Regions from separate parts of the Lelliottia sp. RD5 genome, predicted to be linked through region 2. Evidence: predicted binding sites of a transcription regulator. Region 2 holds the regulator's gene; each other region holds the start of a gene.

Evidence for each region. The regulator PhoB, encoded in region 2, activates phosphate uptake and scavenging genes when phosphate is short. The targets are predictions, from matches to a motif close to CTGTCATAAAACTGNCNNAT.
Region 1: kdgR (DNA-binding transcriptional regulator KdgR) is a predicted target of PhoB. The motif match lies at 2,175-2,194, and genes of this name have one in related genera.
Region 3: glpT (glycerol-3-phosphate transporter) is a predicted target of PhoB. The motif match lies at 2,238-2,257, and genes of this name have one in related genera.
Region 4: uvrB (excinuclease ABC subunit UvrB) is a predicted target of PhoB. The motif match lies at 2,766-2,785, and genes of this name have one in related genera.

What each region holds. Positions count from the first base shown of each region.
Region 1 is NZ_JBVYHQ010000001.1:127,517-132,080, forward strand. Features, by position in the region: gene htpX (protease HtpX) at 1-690, shown strand, start outside; gene AC0LWE_RS00705 (MFS transporter) at 747-2,120, opposite strand; gene kdgR (DNA-binding transcriptional regulator KdgR) at 2,299-3,090, shown strand; gene AC0LWE_RS00715 (YobH family protein) at 3,180-3,419, opposite strand; gene mgrB (PhoP/PhoQ regulatory lipoprotein MgrB) at 3,581-3,724, shown strand; gene AC0LWE_RS00725 (YebO family protein) at 3,796-4,086, shown strand.
Region 2 is NZ_JBVYHQ010000004.1:102,245-106,808, forward strand. Features, by position in the region: gene sbcD (exonuclease subunit SbcD) at 1-827, opposite strand, end outside; gene phoB (phosphate response regulator transcription factor PhoB) at 1,132-1,821, shown strand; gene phoR (phosphate regulon sensor histidine kinase PhoR) at 1,843-3,138, shown strand; gene brnQ (branched-chain amino acid transporter carrier protein BrnQ) at 3,548-4,564, shown strand, end outside.
Region 3 is NZ_JBVYHQ010000003.1:259,659-264,222, forward strand. Features, by position in the region: gene glpB (glycerol-3-phosphate dehydrogenase subunit GlpB) at 1-497, opposite strand, end outside; gene glpA (anaerobic glycerol-3-phosphate dehydrogenase subunit A) at 487-2,115, opposite strand; gene glpT (glycerol-3-phosphate transporter) at 2,369-3,721, shown strand; gene yfaE (class I ribonucleotide reductase maintenance protein YfaE) at 3,745-3,999, opposite strand; gene nrdB (class Ia ribonucleoside-diphosphate reductase subunit beta) at 3,999-4,564, opposite strand, start outside.
Region 4 is NZ_JBVYHQ010000001.1:1,392,278-1,396,841, forward strand. Features, by position in the region: gene yvcK (uridine diphosphate-N-acetylglucosamine-binding protein YvcK) at 1-229, shown strand, start outside; gene uvrB (excinuclease ABC subunit UvrB) at 492-2,513, opposite strand; gene AC0LWE_RS06980 (ABC transporter ATP-binding protein) at 3,263-3,982, shown strand; gene bioD (dethiobiotin synthase) at 3,945-4,564, opposite strand, start outside.

The DNA.
Region 1 (4,564 bases), on a different contig from region 2:
GAGGTTATCGAACAACCGCGCAATGACATGGAACATTGGCTGATGAACACGGTTGCTCAGCAGTCGCGCCAGGCGGGTATCAAAATGCCTCAGGTAGCGATTTATCACGCACCGGATATTAACGCGTTTGCCACCGGCGCGCGCCGCGATGCATCGCTGGTTGCCGTGAGCACCGGGCTTTTGCAAAACATGAGTCGTGATGAGGCCGAAGCGGTTATTGCGCATGAAATTAGCCACATCGCCAATGGTGATATGGTCACCATGACCCTGATTCAGGGCGTAGTGAACACGTTTGTTATTTTCATCTCCCGTATTCTGGCGCAAATTGCTGCCGGATTCATGGGCGGTAACCGTGATGAAGGTGAAGGGAACAACGGCAACCCGTTGATTTATTTCGCCGTCGCGATGGTGCTGGAACTGGTATTCGGTATTCTCGCGAGCATTATTACAATGTGGTTCTCGCGTCACCGCGAATTCCATGCTGATGCAGGATCGGCAAAACTCGTCGGCCGGGAAAAAATGATTGCGGCATTGCAGCGTCTTAAAACCAGCTACGAGCCGCAGGAAGCGACCAGCATGATGGCATTTTGCATCAACGGTAAATCAAAATCGCTGAGTGAAATGTTTATGACTCACCCGCCACTGGATAAACGTATCGAAGCGCTGCGCAGTGGGCAGTACATTAAATAAAATTCGTTTTAGGTAACAAAGCAGTCCGGGAGACGCAAAACGTCTCCCGGCTTTTTTTATGCCTCTGTCCGAGGTTGGATCACACGCAGACCGCTGATGATAGCGGCGATCGTTGCCAGTGTCCCAGCGGTAAATAGGGCAATATGGGTACCATTTTGTCCGGCCAGGTTAAACATGAGCGCGACCAGCGCTGCGCCAATGCTTTGCCCTAGCAAACGCGCGGTACCCAGCATACCACTGGCGCCTCCGCTGCGATGGCGCGGGGCTGCGGACATAATGGTGTGGTTATTGGGTGACTGGAATAAACCGAATCCGGCGCCGCACAGGATCATTCTCCAGATAATATCGGCATCCGTCGGCGAGGCGGGGAGCATCGCGAGAGCGAAAAGACCTGTGGCCATCACCACCAGACCCATTGCCCCCAATAATCCTGCATGTACGCGTTCAATCAGGTAGCCTGCGAGCGGAGCCATAACCATGGTAGCGAGCGGCCACGGCGTGAGCAGCAGCCCCGTTTCGACTTCTGTGCGCCCCACAATGTTTTGCAAAAAGAAGGGCAGTGAGACAAGCGCCAGCATCTGCGCGCAAAACGAGCAAATGGATGTCCCGATCGATAGCGAAAAAAGCGGAATACGTAACAGGTCTACGGGCAGGAGAGGCACCGGCAATGCCAGCTGACGGCGAACGAAAAAGAACCCAACGATCAACATGGCGATAATTTCTGCGGCGATAAGCCGAAGGGATTGCCCCTGCGCAAAACCGCTTAGCGCAGTGATGAGCAGGCCAAAGGTCAGCGCATTCATCACAGCACTGGGGAGATCAAAACGCGGCATCGCGCTTTTCGCTCCGTTTGCCGGGAGATAACGTAGTGCAAAGAGCAGGGCAACAATACCCAGCGGCACGTTAATCAAAAACAGCCATTGCCACGACGCCACGGAGAGAATGGCCGCAGCAACCGTCGGACCTGCAGCAGATGAAACGGCCACAATGAAGGAGTTGATTCCCATCCCGCGGCCGAGCTGTTTCTGGGGATAGATAAGCCGTATCAGCGCTGTATTGACGCTCATTAACGCTGCGCCACCAAACCCTTGTGCAATACGCGCGATAGTCAACGTATGCAATGAATCTGATAGCGCACAAAACAGAGATGTCACGGTGAAGACGGCAAGTCCGCACTGATAAATGCGACGATAACCGAACATATCGCCCAGGAAAGAAAAAGACAGCAAGGAAATCACAATGGCTATCTGGTAAGCATTGACGATCCAGATTGAACTCGCGGGTGATGCGTGAAGATCGCTGGCAATGGTCGGTAGCGCAACGTTGGCAATCGCCCCATCAAGAACCGCCATCGAAATACCGATAATAATTGTGGCAATCGCGCCATAGCGTTGGGGTAATGGTAAGCCGTCAGAGGGAATTTTTTCCATAGAAAATGAAATGCTCAGGAGGTTATAATTCTTAGTGTCACTATTTTAGCACTGATATTTCGGTTTTATGTCGCAGATTTGTAACGAAGTAAACGCAGAACGATTGCAGCAAGACGATCGCGAATTTATAATAAAAACCGGTTCTGATTTTTATAAAACACTCGCAATGAGGTGATAAATGGCAATTGCAGATTTGGACAAGCAGCCAGATTCTGTTTCTTCCGTGCTGAAGGTGTTTGGCATCTTACAGGCGCTGGGTGAAGAGCGCGAAATTGGTATTACAGAGTTGTCGCAACGTGTGATGATGTCAAAAAGCACTGTTTATCGCTTTCTGCAAACCATGAAATCCTTGGGCTATGTCGCTCAGGAAGGCGAGTCTGAGAAATATTCTCTGACGCTGAAGCTATTTGAGCTGGGCGCTCGCGCACTTCAAAATGTTGATCTTATTCGCAGTGCTGATATCCAGATGCGTGAACTTTCTCGTTTGACGAAAGAAACCGTGCACCTTGGGGCGCTTGATGAAGACAGCATCGTTTATATTCATAAAATAGATTCTATGTATAACCTGCGCATGTATTCGCGCATTGGTCGTCGCAACCCGCTTTACAGTACGGCCATTGGTAAGGTCCTACTGGCGTGGCGTGACCGTGAGGAAGTCAAAGAGATCCTCCAGGACGTTGAGTACAAACGTAGCACTGAGCGCACCATCACCAGCACAGAAGAGCTACTGACGGTGCTTGATAAAGTGCGTGAGCAGGGTTATGGCGAAGATAATCAGGAGCAGGAAGAGGGGCTGCGCTGCATTGGCGTCCCGGTATTTGACCGCTTTGGCGTGGTTATCGCAGGGTTAAGTATTTCTTTCCCTACGCTTCGTTTCTCAGAAGAGCGTCTGCACGAATATGTTGAAATGCTGCATACCGCTGCGCGCAAAATTTCTGAACAGATGGGTTATAACGACTATCCATTCTAATGGCTGAAGCACAGAAACGCCGCGTCACCGCGGCGTTTCTGTTTGTCTGGCATTGCATGTTTGGCACTGCGTATCAAAGCAGGGCACAATTAACCGTTATCCACGACCATCTGACTTTTGCGCAGAATCGGGCAGTTAGACAACCCAATGACACCGCTGTCAGTGTGTAAATATTGCGCAGTGCTGATTCCTCTGGCGGTAAGGTACTGACATTGAATCCCTAATCCGGCCGCGTTTTCTTTACTTCCCACGAGTACGCCATAACCTGATAATAATAATCCTATCCACACAATGGCCAGGACAACAATTGTCCGAATGATTAATCTCATCGCTGCCTCTTTTTTTTAACTAATAATGCTATTCAGCGTAATAGTTTCGCTATATTAAACAAGTGCATAATTCTGAAAATATTTTGATGAACATAGAGTTAGTCCTTGTTTAAGATAACCGTGATAACCTGGACACATCAGGTCAAGAGACGGAGTGTGGAGTGAAAAAAATACGCTGGGTAATTCTGATTATAGTGCTGATTGCCTGTGCCTTTCTATGGACGCAGACAATCAACGTGATGTGCGATCAGGATGTACAGTTCTTTAGTGGCATTTGCGCGATCAATCAATTCATCCCCTGGTAGGACACTTTTTTATAGATCGTTACCTTCCCCTGCGTCAGTGGTAAAATAGGTGTTTTCATTGAGGTGGTAAAATGGGTGAGTTACAAAATTCGGGGCTACTGAACGTAGCCTCACTGGCGATGTTTGCAATCATTATGGTCATTGGCCTGGTATTGTGGTTCTTTATGAATCGCGCCAGCTCACGTACAAATGAGCAAATTGAGCTTCTGGAAGCGTTGCTTGATCAGCAGAAACGCCAAAATGCGTTGCTTCGCCGTCTGTGCGAAGCCAACGAGCCTGAAGAAAAGCCGATGGCAAAAGCCCCTGAAGCAGTAGCCCCAGAAGACGAAGATGATTTTATCCGTCTGGTCGCTGAGCGTTAATCTGTAAAAGTTGGGAGGTGGCTGTGGTCTGGATAAATTCCCGTTATGACCCCTCCCTTAATGATCATCCCGTATCTCGCCATGAGGATCACAGATTTCACTTAAAATATTCCTGTAGTTCACCTCATGTACGTTTTACCTAACGCTCCGCCACTCCTGCACCACAATGGTACAAATCTGTTGGATATGCTTTCAGCTGCGCCACGTAAGCAGCATGGAAACGTGTTTTCATCGATACTGTTTGTGCGACAGTAAGTGAAGAGTCGCGCAATAAGCCATCCAGCAGGTTTCAAGTCATGCACCTGAGTGTAGTAACAATGAATAATCATTTTAGAATATAAAAATTGGTTATTATTTGCCCTCATGACATCGTCCCACTCCGTAACTATATATTCTGTATTTTCGCGAACTCCCATTGTTTTATTTTTATCGAAACGTTTTGCTTGCCTTGTGATGAAGCAAAGTCATAAAAAATTCA
Region 2 (4,564 bases):
GTCACCGGCACTTCCAGGGTTTCTACCGCGTGCAGTTTTCCGTCGACAAAACTCACCAGATGCACGCTTTTGGGCTTGCCCGTTTCGTCAAAGCTGAGCGAAATGGGCGAGCCGCAATAGCGGATATGTTCGCTGCCGCCAATCTTCTGTGCCCGATGGATATGCCCGAGCGCGATGTAATCGGCAGGCGGGAAGTTCTGCGCCGGGAACGCATCCAGCGTACCAATATAAATTTCGCGTACCGCGTCGCTTTTACTGGCACCGACGGTGGTTAAATGGCCGGTGGCGATGACGGGTAGCGCCGCCTCACCGCGTAAGGCACAGGCGTCGAGATATTGCTGCTGATAGTAGTCGGTGATGGCCTGCAGCAGGTGCTGTTGCTTTTCGCCGCCGGTCAGTCCGGCCTGGCTTTGCACGATGTCGCGCGGACGCAAAAAGGGGATCGGGCAGATAACGGCGCCCGGCGTGCCGTCGCGTTTTTTGATGATTTGCGGTGCGTGCCCGGCGTTTGCCACTACAGTGGTATTCAGAAAGGCCAGAATATCGCGCGACTCATTCAGCGTTGCCACCGAGTCGTGATTGCCCGCGACGATGACCAGATGGCAGCCCGTTTTCTGTAAATTGACCACGAAGCGGTTATAGATTTCGCGCGCATAGCTGGGCGGCGATCCGGTGTCAAAAATATCACCGGCGACAATGATTGCGTCAACCTGGTGCGTTAGCGCCGTTTCCAGCAGCCAGTTCAGGAACGCTTCGTGTTCGGCCGCGCGGCTTTTACTGTAAAAATTTTGACCCAGATGCCAGTCCGAGGTGTGAAGTATGCGCATAACAGATCCGTGGCAAAAAAAGGTGAAAGGGATTATACACTTGATCCTTCAGGCCGCCTCTGTGTTGGCTGCATCGGCCCAATTCTGAGTGTTACGGGCGTCAGCATGGGGTTCCGAAATGTGACGGTGTTAGCTAGCGTGACGGTTTTTGCGGTGATAAATGTCCTGGGAACGGGAATTTACAGCTGTAATAAAACAATAGTTTGCTATTCATAGTGGTAATGTTTTTCATAAATCTGTCATAAATCTGACGCATAATGACGCCGCATTACAAACTTTTAACCTCAATAAGACAGGGTAAAGTATGGCGAGACGTATTCTGGTCGTAGAAGATGAAGCTCCGATTCGTGAAATGGTGTGCTTCGTGCTCGAACAAAACGGTTTTCAGCCGATAGAAGCTGAAGATTATGACAGCGCGGTGAATCAGCTGAACGAACCCTGGCCTGATTTGATTCTGCTTGACTGGATGTTGCCTGGCGGCTCTGGACTGCAATTTATCAAACACATCAAACGTGAAGCGATGACCCGCGAGATCCCGGTTGTGATGCTGACTGCGCGCGGCGAAGAAGAAGATCGCGTGCGCGGGCTGGAAACGGGTGCGGATGACTACATCACCAAGCCGTTTTCACCGAAGGAGCTGGTGGCACGTATTAAAGCGGTGATGCGCCGTATTTCACCGATGGCGGTGGAAGAGGTGATTGAGATGCAGGGGCTGAGCCTGGATCCCACGTCGCATCGCGTGATGACGGGTGAAAACCCGCTCGACATGGGACCGACCGAATTTAAGCTATTGCACTTCTTTATGACGCATCCGGAACGCGTTTACAGTCGTGAGCAGTTGCTGAATAACGTTTGGGGAACCAACGTCTATGTTGAAGACAGAACGGTTGATGTGCATATTCGCCGCTTGCGTAAAGCGCTGGAACACAGCGGCCACGATCGCATGGTGCAAACGGTCCGCGGCACGGGTTATCGTTTTTCGACCCGTTTCTGAACACTGACAGGAGTGTGACGCGTGCTGGAACGTCTGTCATGGAAAAGGCTCGTTTTTGAACTGATCTTATGCTGTCTCCCGGCCTTCATTTTGGGGGCTATTTTTGGTTACCTGCCGTGGTTTTTACTGGCGGCAGTGACCGGCCTGTTGATCTGGCATTTTTGGAATTTACTGCGCCTGTCGTGGTGGCTGTGGGTGGATCGCAGCATGACGCCACCGCCCGGTAGCGGAAGCTGGGAGCCGTTACTTTACGGCCTGCACCAGATGCAGATGCGTAATAAAAAGCGTCGTCGCGAGCTGGGAAGTCTGATAAAGCGCTTTCGTAGCGGCGCAGAGTCGCTGCCGGATGCCGTGATCCTCACTACCGAAGAAGGGACGATTTTCTGGTGTAATGGTCTGGCACAACAACTCCTTGGACTCCGCTGGCCGGACGATAATGGCCAGAACATACTGAATCTACTGCGTTACCCCGAGTTCACGCTGTATCTGAAAAAGCGTGAATTTACTCGCCCGCACAATCTGGTGCTGAATAACGGCCGTCACCTTGAGATTCGCGTTATGCCCTATAGCGATAAGCAGTGGCTGATGGTGGCGCGTGATGTTACCCAAATGCATCAGCTTGAAGGGGCGCGTCGTAATTTCTTTGCCAACGTCAGCCATGAATTGCGCACCCCGTTGACCGTGCTTCAGGGGTATCTGGAGATGATGCAGGAGCAAACGCTGGAAGGCGCGCCGCGAGAGAAAGCATTACATACGATGCGCGAGCAAACGCATCGCATGGAGGGGCTGGTGAAGCAGCTTCTGACGCTGTCGAAAATTGAAGCCGCCCCGACGCTGGCACTGAATGAAACCATTGATGTTCCGATGATGCTGCGTGTTGTGGAGCGGGAAGCGCAGACCCTGAGCCATAAAAAACACCAGCTGACGTTTGAGGTTGATAGCGCGCTCAAAATCCTCGGCAGTGAAGAGCAATTGCGCAGTGCGATATCGAATCTGGTCTATAACGCCGTGAACCATACGCCGGAAGGCACACACATTGTGGTGCGCTGGCAGCCTGTGCCGATGGGGGCTGAGTTTAGCGTTGAAGACAACGGACCGGGCATTGGGCCGGAGCACATTCCGCGTCTGACCGAGCGTTTCTATCGCGTCGATAAAGCGCGCTCACGACAAACCGGCGGCAGTGGGCTGGGCCTGGCGATTGTGAAGCATGCATTGAATCATCACGATAGTCGTCTTGATATTCAGAGTACGCCGGGCAAAGGTACGCGATTCAGTTTTGTTATCCCGGAACGATTAATTGCCAAAAAAAGTGCCTGACAGCCGGTGTGTCAGCCTTACTTTCCACAGGCCAGCGTTTGCTGGCCTGTTTGCTTTGCAGTCAAGCAAAACGCGGATGAATTTTATACGGCTGATGCTTTTTTGTTCGCATGATTAGCCATGGGTTTTTCTTATACTTAGCGGATTGTGCTGGTCTGTATTTTCATGCTGGCATATTGTTCTGGTTTTAAGATCCCTCCTTGCCTTTAAACGTTATAAGCGTTTAAATTGCGCCCCATATACTGTCAGACCGACTGTATTTGCGCGGTAAACCGAAAAACTATTCTTCGCTGCGCCAGGACGGGAGCATATCCCGCTGAAATTGAGTTAATTTTCCGCCGTATCGTCCCGTTAGGGATGGCGAAAATCTCAACGTTTTCAACACCACATCCACAGGCAGTAAGGTTCTATGACCCATCACTTAAAATCGCGTGACATTATCGCGCTGGGCTTTATGACTTTCGCGCTGTTCGTCGGCGCAGGTAATATCATTTTTCCTCCCATGGTTGGCTTGCAGGCGGGTGAACACGTCTGGATGGCGGCGTTTGGCTTCCTGATTACGGCCGTGGGTTTGCCGGTGCTTACCGTTGTCGCGCTGGCGAAAGTGGGCGGCGGCGTTGATAGCCTCAGCGCACCGATTGGCAAAGTAGCGGGTGTTTTACTGGCGGTCGTGTGCTATCTGGCCATCGGGCCGCTGTTTGCAACACCGCGCACCGCGACCGTCTCTTTTGAAGTCGGTATCGCGCCGTTGACCGGTGACGGTCCGCTGCCGCTGCTGATTTACAGCGTGGTGTACTTCGCGATTGTCATTCTGGTTTCGCTCTATCCGGGTAAATTGCTGGATACCGTCGGCAATTTCCTTGCTCCGCTGAAAATCCTCGCCCTGATTGTGCTGGCGGTTGCCGCTGTGATTTGGCCTGCGGGCCCGATCAGCGATGCAATGGACGCCTATAAGAATGCGGCGTTCTCGAACGGTTTCGTTAACGGTTATCTGACGATGGATACGCTGGGCGCGATGGCGTTCGGTATTGTTATCGTCAACGCGGCACGGTCTCGCGGCGTGACCGAAGCGCGACTGTTGACGCGGTATACCGTCTGGGCTGGTCTGATGGCCGGTGCGGGCCTGGCACTGCTGTATCTGGCGCTGTTCCGCCTGGGTTCTGATAGCGCATCTCTGGTCGATCAGAGCGCGAACGGTGCCGCGATTCTGCATGCTTACGTTCAGCACACCTTTGGTGGTGCGGGCAGCTTCATGCTGGCAGTTCTGATTTTCCTGGCGTGTCTGGTCACGGCCGTTGGTCTCACCTGCGCCTGTGCAGAGTTTTTTGCTCAGTACGTTCCGCTGTCCTATCGCACGCTGGTGTTTATCCTCGGCGGTTTCTCGATGGCGGTATCTAACCTGGGGCTGAGCCACCTGATTCAGGTC
Region 3 (4,564 bases), on a different contig from region 2:
GCGCTGATGCCCTGATTACGCAGCGATGCGGCGGCAAGATGCGCCTGAAAATCCAGAAAACCGCTAATACCGACCACGCGTACCCGCTGCGATTGAATCGGGGCGACGGGAACCTCTTCGGGGCTGAGCCATGCGGGACGGAGCATGCCGAGCGGGGTGACGCGCTGATGATTTCGACGCGCATGTCCACGGAGTCGTGCCCCGCAGGTGGCGAGCAGCGTTTCAGTCTCATCGGCAAGACGCGCGATATTGTCCGTGCCCACCAGCCGATAGGGGTGATCTGCGGGCAATGCGTCGGGGTTTTGCAACGCGGTTAACGGTGTGTCTACCACGGAGCCATCAGGAAGTGCGCCCAGCAAATCTAACGATCCGGACGAAAAATGCAGAGCGCTTTGGCCACGACTGACGATCGCACATCGCAGACCGCGCTGGGTAAGCTTAAGTCCGCACAGGATCCCTGCCAGACCGCCGCCGATAATCACCGTATCAAACTTCATCGTGCTGCTCCTTTTCCAGTCCGCATAATCCCTGGTATACCCAGCGGGTGAATTCGCTTTCGCGCAGCGCATCGCCCCAGGCAATGGGCTGCACACCTTTCCAGCGTTCGTTAAGAAACTCGCTTAACTGTGCGAGCGACTGTGCTGATGTGGTGACGTTGAAGCGCTGCAAAAGTCCGGCGGCGCGACATGCGCACAGTTCACCCTGACAGGTTCCCATGCCGACTCGGGTGCGGCGACGTAAATCGAGCAGATTATTGACCGTCAGATTCTCAACCGCGTATTGCACTTCGCCCGCCGTCACGGCTTCGCATTCGCACACCAGGCTGCGGCTGAGACGACTCTGGCCTAGCCAGGCTGGCGTGCGATCGCCATGGCGGTAGAGGGCCGAACCGCGAAGTGGCGCGGGGAGCGAGATAATTTTGTGCAGCGTTTTTTCAGTAGATTCCTGCGAGCCTGGCAGAGGGCGTTGCGCTGTGGAGCAGGGCTGCGTATTGCCCAGCTTTTGACATACAGCGTCTGTTGCCCACTCGGCCATCAAGCGATAAGTCATCAGTTTGCCGCCGGTGATGGTAATAAAACCTTCCATACCGTCGCGTTTGGCGTGGTCCATCAGGACAATCCCGCGGCTGACGTTGCGCCCGGTAGGGTCATCGTCGCTGGCCACGAGCGGACGCACCCCTGCATACGCGCGAAGAATGCGCGTTTGCGCCATGACAGGGGCCAGTTTTTCTCCTTCGCGCAACAGGATATCCACCTCTTCGGCGGTGACGCGATTGCAGTCGATATCGTTATAGTCGATGTGCGTGGACGTGGTGCCAATGAGCGAAATGGTATCGCCAGGCACCAGAATGTCCGCGTCGGACGGCTTGCGGCAACGGTTGATGACGTGATTGTTGATGCGATGGTCGAGGATCAGCAGCGAGCCTTTCGCCGGGAACATGCGGATCGAGAGGTCGGCATATTCAGCGATGCGCTGGCCCCAGATCCCGGCAGCGTTGACAACCACGTCGGCATACAGCTCACTGTGTTCGCCGTAAAGCGTGTCATAGACGCGCACGCCCCGCACGGTATCGCCGTCGCGGATAAGGCCGGTGACCTCGTGAGCCGTCAGAACGATCGCGCCATGCTCGCGCGCGTCAAGCATGTTGGCGGCGGTCAGGCGGAAGGGATCGACGGTTCCGTCGGGGACTTTCACTGCGCCAATGAGCGCGGGATTCATCGAGGGTTCAAGACGTCTGGCGAGCGCCGGATCGAGCGTTTCGGCGCGAATACCCGCTTCGGTGCAGGCCCGGACAAAGGTCTGCTGAAACGCGAGATCGTCTTCGGGCAGGGTAATAAACAGGCCGTCGGTAGGCTCAATGCAGTGGCGGGCGATGCGTTTGAGAATTTGGTTTTCTGCGATGCACTCGCGGGCGGACTCGTTGTCGGTCACCGCGTAGCGCGCGCCGCTGTGCAGTAAGCCATGGTTTCGCCCGGTCGCACCGGTGGCGATATCGTGACGCTCCAGCAGCGTAACCTTTAGTCCGCGCAGGGCACAGTCTCGTGCGATACCAGCCCCTGTTGCGCCGCCGCCGATGATAATCACATCGCTATAACGAGGATCGCGGAGTGTCATTATCTTCCCTCATGTTCGTTTTTTACTATTCAGCCACATTAATAGTGTGGTTTGTTTGATTTCGAACATAATCGAGCGTGATACGAAACTAAAACGTGATCTCATGCGCTTATTTGCTCATGCTGTCATATTTCTGTAACAATTTGTGCGTTGATTCACAGTAACAATCGCTGTGATTTTTTAACATCGCGGCCTCTGGAATCGGGGTGGCTACACAACCTCGAAAATTTATGACATGGCCACGGAGGCTCTAATGCTCAGTATCTTCAAACCTGCGCCGCATCAGGCGCGCGTGTCAGAGGCAGAAGTCGACCCGCTATACCGTCGCCTGCGTTGGCAGATTTTCCTCGGTATTTTCTTCGGCTACGCCGCTTACTATCTGGTGCGTAAGAACTTTGCGCTGGCGATGCCGTATCTGGTTGAACAAGGTTTTTCACGCGGTGATTTAGGTTTCGCACTGTCGGGTATTTCGATTGCCTATGGGTTTTCCAAGTTCATTATGGGGTCCGTTTCGGATCGCTCGAATCCGCGCGTCTTCTTGCCCGCCGGTTTGATTCTGGCGTCCGCCGTGATGTTATTCATGGGCTTTGTGCCGTGGGCAACGTCCAGTATCGCCATCATGTTTGTCCTGCTGTTCCTGTGCGGCTGGTTCCAGGGAATGGGATGGCCGCCGTGCGGACGTACCATGGTGCACTGGTGGTCGCAGAAAGAGCGTGGCGGGATTGTCTCGGTGTGGAACTGCGCGCATAACGTTGGCGGCGGTATTCCACCGCTGTTGTTCCTGCTGGGGATGGCGTGGTTTAACGACTGGAAAGCGGCGCTGTATATGCCTGCTTTTGGGGCCATCGTTATTGCGATCATTGCCTTTGCTCTGATGCGTGATACCCCGCAATCGTGCGGTCTTCCGCCGATTGAAGAGTATAAAAACGACTACCCGGACGATTACAACGAGCAGCATGAAGAAGAGCTGACGGCAAAACAGATCTTCATGAAATACGTTCTGCCTAACAAACTGTTGTGGTACATCGCTATCGCCAACGTGTTTGTCTATCTGCTGCGTTACGGCATCCTCGACTGGTCGCCGACCTATCTGAAAGAGGTGAAGCATTTCGCACTGGATAAGTCGTCGTGGGCCTATTTCCTGTATGAATACGCCGGTATTCCAGGCACGTTAATTTGCGGCTGGATGTCGGACAAAGTGTTTAGAGGCAACCGTGGTGCAACAGGCGTGTTCTTTATGACGCTCGTAACCATCGCCACTATCGTGTACTGGCTGAATCCTCCAGGAAATCCCGGCGTGGATATGGCCTGTATGATTGTGATCGGCTTCCTGATTTACGGTCCGGTGATGCTGATTGGTCTGCACGCGCTGGAACTGGCGCCGAAAAAAGCCGCAGGCACTGCCGCGGGCTTTACCGGTCTGTTCGGCTATCTTGGTGGTTCAGTCGCGGCCAGCGCCATCGTGGGTTACACGGTCGATTTCTTCGGCTGGGATGGTGGCTTTATGGTGATGATTGGCGGCAGCATTATGGCGGTATTACTGCTGATCGTCGTTATGATTGGCGAAAAACGCCATCATGCGGAGATGATGCAGAAACGAGGCTAAAAAAATGCCCGCGTAAGCGGGCATTACATTTCGATTTCGATATCGCCTTTTGCCCGGCAACAGCAGGGCAAAATTTCCCCATCGTTGATAAACGCCAGCGGTTCCGTTAGCCAGTCCACTTGTCCTGCCACTAAACGACAGCGGCATGAGCCGCAGTAGCCTGCACGGCACTGATACTCAACTTCGACCTGATGCGACTCCAGAGCCACCAGCAGGGAAGGGTGTTCTTCCCGGCACAGCACTTCTGTACCGGAAAGGCTTAACGTTACGCGGCTCATCAGAGCTGGAAATCGCTCAGATCGTCAGTGTTCACTTCGGAATCAATCTGACCGACCAGATAAGAACTCACTTCCACTTCCTGCGGCGCAACTTGCACGTTATCGGACACCAGCCAGGTGTTGATCCACGGAATCGGGTTGGAGCGCGTTTTGAACGGCAGCTCAAGCCCTACCGCCTGCATGCGGATGTTGGTGATGTATTCGATGTATTGGCACAGAATATCTTTGTTCAGGCCGATCATGGAGCCATCGCGGAACAGGTACTCTGCCCACTCTTTTTCCTGCTGGGCGGCCAACACGAACAGGTCATAGCATTCCTGTTTGCACTCTTCGGCGATCTCCGCCATCTCCGGATCGTCCACGCCGCTGCGCAACAGATTCAGCATGTGCTGAGTGCCGGTCAGATGCAGCGCTTCGTCACGGGCGATCAGACGAATAATTTTGGCGTTACCTTCCATCAGTTTGCGCTCGGCAAAGGCAAACGAGCAGGCAAAGCTGACGTAGAAGCGGATCGCTTCCAGCGCGTTGACGCTCATCAGGCACAGGTACAGCTGTTTTTTCAGCG
Region 4 (4,564 bases), on a different contig from region 2:
GAGCCCTGCCGCCGCCAGCCTGTCACTGGCAGATAAACTGCACCTGATGGAACAATATGTCGGGAAGAAGATCATCGACGGTGTCGTCGTAGGGCCCGGCGTGGATATTTCAGGTATGGAAGGCCGCGTCGTAGTGCAGGAGCCGCTGGAAGCGAGCGATATTAAGTATCGCCACGATCGCCATCTACTGCGCCTGGCGCTGGAAAAAGCGATTCAGGAATTAGGTTAGAGAGAACCATCTTGCAAATCATCAATTTGCGGGGAATTCTTAGCCCAAAGAAACAGTAAAAATCCGCCTTCATAGAAGGCGGCATTGATTGCGCCCTAAAAGGGCGTACCCAAACCCTTAAAAAGAAGTCTCTACCAGTCCTGTTGGATTTAAATCCGAAGATAATAAGGCAGAGCCAAAACCTGTTGATGACCACGCCCGCAGGACGTGGTTTTCAGTTGGCAATAAAAATGGCAGCCACGCGCTGCCATTTTGCTTTGAGCTACGACGCCGCGATAAACAGTTCCCGCAGTTGATGAAGCTGATCGCGGATTTGCGCGGCTTCTTCGAACTCCAGGTTTTGTGCGTGCTGCATCATCTGCCCTTCCAGTTCGTGAATTTTCTGCTGCAGCGCTTTTGGCGTCAGCACCAGTTCAACCGGATCGGCCTCAACCGGAGAGCGCGATTTGCCGCGGCCTTTGGCTTTGGTTTTCGCCAGCCCCTGACCGAGCGCTAGTATATCCACCACTTTCTTGTTCAAGCCCTGCGGCACAATGCCGTTATCCAGATTGTACTGATGCTGCTTCTCGCGTCGACGTTCGGTTTCGCTAATCGCTTTCGCCATCGACGCCGTAATTTTATCGCCGTACAAAATGGCTTTACCGTTGATGTTACGCGCCGCACGGCCAATGGTCTGAATAAGCGAGCGCTCGGAGCGCAGGAAGCCCTCTTTATCGGCATCCAGAATCGCCACCAGCGATACCTCTGGCATATCCAGGCCTTCTCGTAACAAGTTAATCCCGACCAGCACGTCAAATTCGCCAAGGCGCAAATCGCGAATGATCTCCATACGTTCGACGGTGTCGATATCCGAGTGCAGATAACGCACGCGCTCGCCGTGCTCTTCAAGATACTCGGTCAGATCTTCCGCCATACGCTTGGTGAGCGTGGTGACCAGCACGCGTTCGTTGATCGTCGCGCGCGCACGGATTTCTGAAAGCAGATCGTCCACCTGAGTGCCCACAGGACGCACTTCGATAATGGGATCCAGCAGGCCGGTCGGGCGCACCACCTGATCCACCACATCCTCGCCAGATTTTTCCAGCTCGTAGTTGCCGGGCGTCGCAGAGACATAGATGGTCTGCGGGGCCAGCGCTTCGAACTCTTCGAACTTCATTGGACGGTTATCCAGCGCCGACGGCAGACGGAAGCCATATTCCACCAGCGTCTCTTTACGCGCGCGGTCGCCACGGTACATACCACCGATTTGCGGAATGGTTACGTGGGATTCGTCCACCACCAGCAGTCCATCGGCAGGCAGATAATCAAACAGCGTCGGCGGCGCTTCACCGGGACCACGGCCCGAAAGGTAGCGTGAGTAGTTTTCGATACCCGAGCAGTAGCCCAGCTCGTTCATCATCTCCAGATCGAACTGCGTACGCTGGCTCAAACGCTGCTCTTCGAGCAGTTTGTTATTTTCCAGCAGCACTTTTCGTCGCTCGGCCAGTTCGACTTTGATGTCTTCCATCGCCTGGACAATGCGCTCGCGCGGGGTGACGTAGTGCGTTTTGGGGTAGACGGTGAAGCGCTGAATCACTGAATCAACATGGCCGGTCAGCGGATCAAAAAGCGACAGCCGCTCGACTTCTTCATCAAAAAGCTCAACGCGTAACGCCAGATCGTCGGATTCCGCCGGGAAGATATCGATCACTTCGCCCCGCACCCGGAATGTCCCGCGCTGGAACGCCTGATCGTTACGGGCATATTGCAGCTCGGCCAGACGTCGCAAAATGGCGCGCTGATCGATGATCATCCCGTTGGTGAGGTGCAACATCATTTTCAGATACAGATCGGGATCGCCCAGACCGTAAATAGCGGACACAGAGGCCACCACAATGACGTCTCGACGCTCAAGCAAGGCCTTGGTCGCCGACAGACGCATCTGTTCGATATGCTCGTTCACAGACGCGTCTTTCTCGATAAAGGTATCTGAGCTCGGGACGTAGGCTTCGGGTTGATAATAATCGTAGTAGGAGACGAAATATTCCACGGCGTTATCCGGGAAGAACTCTTTCATCTCACCATAAAGCTGTGCCGCCAGCGTTTTGTTAGGTGCCAGCACCATCGTGGGGCGCTGCAAATCGGCAATCACGTTGGCGACGGTAAATGTTTTACCCGACCCGGTTACGCCCAACAGCGTTTGATGTGCAAGCCCATCTTCCAGCCCCTCTTTCAGACGACGGATCGCCTCCGGCTGATCGCCAGAAGGACGGAAGGCAGAATTCAATTTGAACATTTTACTCATGGGCAACAACCTGATGACGATAAAAGCGGCAGGTGAGTAATTTTACTCGTGACTGGCAAATTTGCCAGTAAAAAATACTGGATGTAATTCCAGTAGCATGTAACGATATTTGGTACTGCATCCGGTGAATCAGCGAAAAAGTGGTCAATATCCAGACTACGGCACGATAAAATACTAGCCTGAAGGGCTTATCCCCAAAACATTTCCATTTTTAACATTTGTCAAGCTGGGTAAGGGCAGATTAATGGCCGCAGATGACACTTTCATTACGGTGATTGCTTTTGTCTAACACATTAATTAATAGAAGATATTTCTTAAAGCCGCGTTTCGCATCAATTCATCCGCAGGCCGCGTATTCTCTCGCTTACCTGAAGTTTTCTAACCCTAATGCACATGGTTATCCACAGGAATAGTGGATAACTGCTTCCAGCCCACGTAGACAGCCACTCCGCAAAGTCCCGGTTTTTCCCAAAAGCCGGTCCGTAAAAAATATTTATAGCTCTTTTTCGATGATTAACAGTTGAGCAGATCATATACGGCTGGTGAGATCTTACTCACATTTCCTCGATCCTCGCTGCACCACGACTCAGCGTCGTTAGCACTGAAGGTGTGCAATTCCGCGCCTGTGCATCACATTAGCAGTGACATAATCCGAAAAAAACACCTTATTCGATTCACTTTACGTATATGGCAAGGGTTTTGCAGAATCATTATGACATCTCGCCCACGCGTTTTTTACGGAGTGAATTATGCTGAGTCTGCGCGCAATAAATCAGTTTTACGGGAGCGAACACACGCTGTGGAACATTGATCTCGATTTGCCGCCAGGAATGTGTACAGGCGTGGTCGGGCTGCCCGGCATGGGGAAAACGACCCTGATCAACTGCATCACCGGGCAACTTCCGGTGGAGAGCGGCTCCATTATCTGGCATGAAGCGGGTGCGCCACCGCAGGACTTGTTGGGCGCTGCACGTGACAGCGAATTACCGGGGATCGGGTATGTCACGCAGGATCGACGGATATTTTCGCAGCTCACGGTTGAAGAAAATTTGCATGTCGCGATGCGCGCGCAGGGGAAATCCGACGCGACGGCCAGCAGCGAAATGTACGATCTGTTGCCGCAGCTGTGGCCGCTGCGACAGGCCCGTGCGATGGGATTATCTCCGGATGACAAATATCAGCTGGCGCTGGCAAATGCGCTGGTCAGCCGCCCTCGCCTGCTGATTCTGGACGAACCGATGCACGGTGCCAGCCCGACGTTTACCCACAGGCTGGGATTGCTTCTGGCGCGTTTAAATCGAGATTTGGGCATGACGGTTTTACTGGCGGAACAGCAGCTGTCGTTTATCCGCCGTGTGGCCGACCGTTTTTGCATGCTGTACCGCGGACGTAACGTGGCACAAGGCCACGTTAATGAGCTCAATGACGAACTTATTGCCCACTGGATGACGCTGGATGCAAGGCGCTGAGATCGAGATAGTGTCCGGTTTCCGCATTTTCTGCCCCGCCGGCAAGCCACGGGATTTCGCCGAGAAAGGGCGCATGAATCCGGTGTTTAAGCGTCGCCAGATACTCATGATGACGTTTTCCAGGCGCAACCACATCGTTGGCTATCCAGCCTGCGAGACGCAGGCCTGACTGTTTTACCGCTAATGCGGTGAGCATCGCATGGTTAATACAGCCCAGTTTGATACCAACGACCAGAATAACCGGCAATTGTTCGCCCGCCACCCAGTCGGCAAAAGTCAGGTCATCACTGAGCGGGGTAAACCAGCCACCCGCGCCTTCAACCAGTACCCATTCAGCCTGCTCCTCCAGCGCCCGAAGGCCCGCAGAGAGCACAGAAAAAGAGATTGGGCGCTGCTCATCATGGCTCACAATGTGTGGCGAGGTCGGTTCCGCAAAGGTGTAAGGATTCACCGCCTGATATGACAGCGCCACGCTGCTGTTTCGTTGCAGCGCTAACGCGTCGGTGTTGCGCAGCCCTTCTGCCGTCATCTCGCTGCCAGAGGCGACCGGTTTATATCCGACGGTTTTGAATCCCTGTAAAC